One region of the Pseudomonas sp. nanlin1 genome, then DNA from elsewhere that is predicted to be linked to it. Evidence: predicted binding sites of a transcription regulator. Region 1 holds the regulator's gene; the other holds the start of a gene.
The links. The regulator sigma-54, encoded in region 1, starts transcription at its own class of promoters, with help from an activator protein. The targets are predictions, from matches to a motif close to ANTGGCATNNANNTTGCTNT.

Region 1 (3,411 bases):
GCGCCAAGGTCATCAACGATAACAACACCTCCGAAGGCGAGAAAATCGTCTACGACACCGTCAAGCAGGTGGTGAATGCCGGCCGTGCGAATGGCTCGAAAGTGACCGCTCCGCGGCCACGCATCGACATGGTGATCCAGCCGAAAAAGAAACCCGACGCGCAGAAGGCCCAGTAATGGCAATTCTGAAAGCCCAACACCTGGCCAAGAGCTACAAGAGCCGCCAGGTTGTCCGCGATGTCAGCCTGTCCATCGAGAGCGGCCAGATCGTCGGCCTGCTCGGCCCTAACGGCGCTGGCAAAACCACCTGTTTCTATATGATCGTTGGCCTGGTACAGGCCGACCAAGGTCGCGTACTGATCGACGACCTCGACGTCAGCCATCAGCCCATGCATGGCCGCGCACGCTCGGGTATCGGCTACCTGCCCCAGGAAGCCTCGATCTTTCGCAAGCTGTCGGTGGCCGACAACATCATGGCGATTCTTGAAACGCGCAAAGAACTCGACAGCGCTGCGCGTCGCCAAGAGCTCGAAAGCCTGCTACAGGAATTCCATATCACCCATATTCGTGACAACCTCGGCATGAGCCTGTCCGGGGGTGAGCGCCGCCGTGTGGAAATCGCCCGGGCTTTGGCCACCGCGCCCAAGTTCATCCTGCTCGATGAGCCGTTTGCCGGTGTCGACCCTATCTCGGTGGGCGATATCAAGCAGATTATCCAGCACCTTAAAAGCAAGGGCATTGGGGTTCTGATCACCGACCACAACGTTCGCGAAACCCTTGATATCTGTGAAACCGCCTACATCGTCAACGACGGCCAGCTGATCGCTGAAGGTGATTCCCAGGCGATTCTGGCCAACGAACTGGTGAAGGAAGTCTATCTGGGCCACGAGTTCCGGCTCTAGACTTGGCTGTCACTGGTCACCAATGATCGCGTTTTGGCATTAATTGAGCTTACGCCCTAGGCAAACACGGGGTGTTCAGGCATATAATTTGCTTACGACATAAAACTGGGCACCCCGGTGCCCTGTAGTGGATGGCGCGTTGCGCCGGCGAATAAGGTGTTAAGCCCCTGCCATGAAACCATCGCTCGTCCTACGAATGGGCCAGCAACTGACGATGACACCGCAGTTGCAACAGGCTATCCGGCTTCTCCAGCTTTCGACCCTTGACCTCCAACAGGAGATTCAGGAAGCGCTGGAGTCCAATCCAATGCTCGAACGCCAGGAAGAAGGCGATGATTTCGACAACAGTGACCCGCTTGCCGATCACGTCGAACAGAAAGTCACCCCAGAGGTGCAGGAGCCGAGCTTCCAGGAAAGTGCGCCGACCGTAGACAACCTGGAAGAAGGCGACTGGAGCGAACGCATCCCCAATGACCTGCCGGTCGATACCGCCTGGGAAGACGTTTACCAGACCAGCGCCAGTAGCCTGCCGAGCAACGACGACGATGAATGGGACTTCACCACCCGCACCTCGGTTGGCGAGAGCTTGCAGAGCCATCTGCTGTGGCAGCTGAACCTGGCCCCGATGTCCGATACCGACCGGTTGATCGCGGTGACGCTGATCGACTGCATTAACAACCAAGGCTATCTCGACGAGACGCTGGAAGAGGTGTGCGGGTCGTTCGACCCCGAACTGGACATCGAACTGGATGAAGTCGAGGCCGTACTTCACCGTATTCAACAATTCGAGCCTGCGGGCATTGGCGCGCGCAGCCTAAGCGAGTGCCTGCTGCTGCAATTGCGCCAACTGCCCGCCAATACCCGCTGGCTGGCCGAAGCCCAACGTCTGGTCCGCGACTTTATCGACATGTTGGGCAGCCGCGATTACAGCCAGTTGATGCGGCGCATGAAGCTCAAAGAAGACGAGCTGCGCCAGGTGATCGAGCTGGTGCAGAGCCTCAACCCACGCCCAGGCTCGCAAATTGAGTCTAGCGAGCCGGAATACGTAGTCCCTGACGTCATCGTGCGCAAAGACAACGAACGCTGGCTGGTGGAGCTCAATCAGGAGTCAGTACCGCGCCTACGGGTGAACCCGCAATATGCCGGTTTCGTACGGCGTGCGGACACCAGTGCCGACAACACCTTCATGCGTAATCAGTTGCAGGAGGCCCGTTGGTTCATCAAGAGCCTACAGAGCCGCAACGAAACCCTCATGAAGGTGGCGAGCCAGATCGTCGAGCACCAGCGTGGTTTCCTCGACTACGGCGATGAGGCCATGAAGCCACTGGTACTGCACGACATCGCCGAAGCGGTTGGCATGCACGAATCGACTATTTCCCGGGTCACTACCCAGAAATACATGCATACCCCACGGGGTATCTACGAACTGAAATACTTTTTCTCCAGCCACGTGAGCACCTCTGAAGGCGGTGAATGCTCGTCCACCGCCATTCGCGCAATCATCAAGAAACTGGTCGCTGCGGAAAATCAGAAAAAGCCGTTGAGTGACAGCAAGATCGCTGGTTTACTGGAAGCACAAGGCATTCAGGTGGCCCGTCGCACTGTTGCCAAGTACCGCGAGTCATTGGGCATCGCACCGTCCAGTGAGCGCAAGCGTCTAATGTAGTAAGTGCACCTAGGCCGGCCACCTGACGATGTGCCACAGCGTTCCAGCGGCAAACATCAACGTTTGCCTCTTTATGCACTGGCAATAAGGAGAAGCGGTATGCAAGTCAACATCAGTGGGCACCAACTGGATGTGACCGGCCCGATGCGCGACTACGTGAGCGAAAAACTCGCCCGGCTCGAACGCCATTTCGACAAGATCACCAATGTGCAAGTCATTATGGAGGTCGAGAAGCTCAAGCAAAAAATCGAAGCCACCCTGCATATTCCTGGTGGTGAAGTGGTCGCCAACGCAGAGCATGACGACATGTATGCCGCCATCGACCTCCTCACCGACAAGCTAGACCGCCAACTCAAGAAACATAAGGAAAAACAGCAAAGCCTGCTGCAAGGTGCGGCGGCCCGCTGATACTCCCCCATGATCCGACTTGAAACTATCCTGACCCCCGGCCGTTCCCTGGTGAACGTGCCGGGCGGCAGTAAAAAACGTGTACTCGAACAAATTGGCAACCTGATCGGCGAACAAGTGCCCGACATGGAAGCGCAAGAAGTGTTCGAAAGCCTGGTCGCTCGCGAAAAACTCGGCTCCACGGGCTTTGGCAATGGCATAGCCATTCCACACTGCCGCCTGAAGGGTTGTCACACCCCTATCAGCGCCCTGCTTCACCTGAAATCCCCGGTTGACTTCGACGCCATCGACGGCGAGCCGGTCGACCTGTTATTCGTGCTATTGGTGCCTGAAGCGGCCACCGATGCTCACCTCGAACTGCTCCGGCAGATCGCTGAAATGCTGGATAAGAAAGACATCCGAGAAAAACTACGTTCAGCCGAAAGCAACGAAGCCC
Region 2 (3,411 bases), 2.6 Mb from region 1:
GCGCTGGCCGCCGGTGATCTTGGTGTACAAATCGTACTTCTTCGCCACGGCGCCAATCGCGATCAGCTTGTCCGGTGAGATCTCCCCACCCGGGATGCGCGGCACCACCGAGTAGGTGCCGTTCTTTTGCATGTTGGCCATGAAGGTATCGTTGGTGTCCTGCAGTGGCACCAGGGAGGGGTCCATGATGGGCTGGTTCCAGCACGAGGCGAGAATGTTCGCCACGGTCGGTTTGCAGATGTCACAGCCTGTGTGGCCGCGGCCATGCTTGGCGAGCATCTCTTCGAAACTCAGCACCCCTTCCACCCTCGCCAGGGCGTAAAGCTCTTGGCGGGTATAGCCGAAGTGCTCGCACAGGCTCTTATCCACGGCGACCCCGCGGGCGGTCAATTCGTGTTCGAAGACTTGCTTGACCAGGGCGACGCAGCCGCCACAACCGGTACCGGCTTTGGTGGTGCATTTAAGGCTGGGCAGATCACCGCAGCCGCCATCGATGGCCGAGCAGATGGCGCCCTTGCTGACGTTATGGCAAGAGCAGATCGTCGCGCTGTCGGGCAGCGCGTCGGCCCCCAGGGTCGGCGCGCCGTCGGACAACGGCAGAATCAGGCTGGAAGGGTCAGCCGGCAAGGCAATAGCGTTCTGTACGTATTGCAGCAGGGTGTCGTAGTAGCTGTTGTCCCCGACCAATACTGCACCCAGCACGCGCTTGCCTTCAGCGTCGACCACCAAACGCCGGTAGCTGGCCGTGGTCTCGTCGATAAAGCGGTAACTGCGCGACCCGGGCGTGGCGCCGTGGGCGTCACCGATGGAACCGACGTCGACGCCGAGCAGTTTGAGTTTGGTCGACATATCGGCGCCTTCGAAGCTGGCCCCTGGGGCGCCTATCAGATGGCTGGCGACATTACGGGCCATGGTGTAGCCGGGGGCGACCAGGCCGAACACACTGCCGTTCCACGAGGCGCATTCGCCGATGGCGAATATGCGGCTATCGCTGGTGCGGCAGGCGGCGTCGATCATCACGCCACCGCGCGGGGCGATTTCCAGGCCGCTGCTGCGGCCCAAGGCGTCCTGGGGGCGAATGCCGGCCGAGAACACGATCAAATCGGTCTCCAGGAATTCCCCGCCATCGAAGTTCATGCGGTAACGGTAATGCTCGCCCGCGACCACCGCTTTGGTCGCTCGCGAGGTGTGCACACCAACGCCCAAGGCCTCGATCTGCGCCCGCAATGCCGCACCGCCTTCGGCGTCCAACTGCACCGGCATCAAGCGCGGGGCGAACTCCACGACATGGGCTTCGAGGCCCAAAGACTTGAGCGCATTGGCCGCTTCCAAGCCCAATAGCCCCCCGCCCACCACTACACCACGGCGCGCTTGAGCGGCGGCCAGGCGGATCGCATCGAGGTCATCGAGGGTGCGGTAAACCAGGCGCGAATCGCCTTCGGAGCCCTCGATCGGCGGCACGAAGGGGTAAGAGCCGGTGGCCAGCACCAACTGGTCATAGGGGTAGCGCGCCTGGGGGGTCACCACTTCGCGGCGCTCGCGGTCGATTTCCAGCACCGCTTCGCCCAGGTGCAAGACCACGCCGTTGCGTGCGTACAGGTCGGCTTCGCCCATGGCCAGGGTTTCGGCATCGGAGCCGCTAAAGTATTCGGACAAGTGCACACGGTCGTAGGCCCGCTGACGCTCTTCGCCAAACACCCGCACCTCGAACTGTTGCAAGGCGCCGCGCTCGATCAGTTGCTCGACGCAGTGATGGCCGACCATGCCGTTGCCAACGATGATCAATTTAGCGCGAGGCTCGCTGCCCATGCTCGAATTCATAGCGTCTCTCCAGGCCATCACGGGGGCCATAAAACACACACAAAAAAAAAGGCACCTGGAGCCGAAGCTCCAGGCGCCTTTGCCTGGTATTCAATAGTTGTGTGCCCACAGGGTGATCGACGTTGACCACGGGGGCTGTGTAATAGGTAAAGCAGGTTGCGTGCCAGGACTCTGGGGACCTTGGGCATGCCCCGCTGTTACAGGGCCGGGCACGCATACTGGCTATCAACTGCTCTTGCAGCGGTACGATTTTACGAACCACGGCGGTGCGAGACGCACCGTTTCAGTACACGTCGCGCAAGTAACGTTTGTCTCGGCTCATGGCGGCCACGTAGGCCTCGGCATCTTGCGCACTGAGGCCACCGTGGGTCGCCACAACGTTTTTAAGGGCTGAGTCGACGTCTTTGGCCATACGGCTGGCATCGCCGCAGACATAGAAATAGCCCCCCTCCTCCAACCAGCGCCATACCTGAGCACCCTGCTCCAACAAGCGTTGCTGCACGTAAACCTTCTGCGCCTGATCGCGGGAAAACGCGGTGTCCAAGCGCTGCAGATGGCCGTCACGTTGCCAGGCCTGCAGCTCCTCACGGTAATAAAAGTCGCTGGCCTCGCGCTGCTCGCCAAACAGCAACCAGTTAGGGCCTGCGGCGCCGGTCAGTTGGCGCTCTTGCAGAAACGCCCGAAACGGCGCCACGCCGGTACCTGGCCCGACCATGATCATGGGCGCGTTGGGGTCTTTGGGTACCCGAAAGTGCGCCGACTTCTGGGCAAAAATAGGCACCAGGCCGGCCTCTGCGCGATCGGCCAAAAACCCCGAACAGACGCCGCTGCGCAAGCGTTGGTTACGCCGGTAGCGTACGGTCGACATAGTCAGATGCACCTCGTCTGGGTTGGCCTTGGGGCTTGAACTGATGGAGTACAACCGAGGTTGTAATGGCTTGAGCAGGCCCAGCAATTCTTCTACTTCCAAGGCCATTGGAAACTCGTCGAGCAAGTCCAGCAACTGGCGCCCCCACAGCCACTGGCGCAGCTCATCGCCACCCTGTCGCAGCCTTTCGCCCAGGCGCTGATCCGCGCTGCGCTGGGCGGCGAATTTCAGCCAGTCAGGGGTGATCCGGGTGATGTCCAGGTGCTTGTGCAGTGCCACCGCCAAAGGTAGGTCGGCATGCCCGGCAATGCTGACGTGCTGGCCGCTGTCGAGGCCAACGGTGGCGAGCAACTCTTCGACCAGGCTCATGCAGTTGCTCGGCCAAACGCCTAGGGCATCACCGGCTTCGTATTGGAAACCGCTGTCCTTGATGTCGAACACCACCTGGCGGGTTTCTTTCTCCGCACCCGTGGCATTGAGCACCCGGTTAGCGATCACCCGACCCAGCCAGGGCCGCTGCTTGCTGTATAACGGCGCGGGCGCGCTGGCCGCGGTGCGGGTGGGCGCGGCGGCGGTTGGGTTGAGGCTGCGTGCCAAGGCCTGCAGCCATTGTTCTGCCGGCCCCTGGTAATCGGGCTCGCATTCGAAACGGCTCAACAGGCGCCCGGCGCCCAGGCTGTGCAGGCGTTCATCGAGCTTGCGGCCAAAGCCGCAGAACTGGT

Region 2: nirB (nitrite reductase large subunit NirB) is a predicted target of sigma-54. The motif match lies at 1,970-1,989, and genes of this name have one in related genera.

Annotation. Positions count from the first base shown of each region.
Region 1 covers NZ_CP124218.1:4,562,530-4,565,940, forward strand. The annotation lists gene lptA (lipopolysaccharide transport periplasmic protein LptA) at 1-176, shown strand, start outside; gene lptB (LPS export ABC transporter ATP-binding protein) at 176-901, shown strand; gene QCL65_RS21080 (RNA polymerase factor sigma-54) at 1,074-2,567, shown strand; gene hpf (ribosome hibernation-promoting factor, HPF/YfiA family) at 2,667-2,975, shown strand; gene ptsN (PTS IIA-like nitrogen regulatory protein PtsN) at 2,985-3,411, shown strand, end outside.
Region 2 covers NZ_CP124218.1:1,796,688-1,800,098, reverse strand. The annotation lists gene nirB (nitrite reductase large subunit NirB) at 1-1,821, opposite strand, end outside; gene QCL65_RS08465 (molybdopterin-dependent oxidoreductase) at 2,105-3,411, opposite strand, start outside.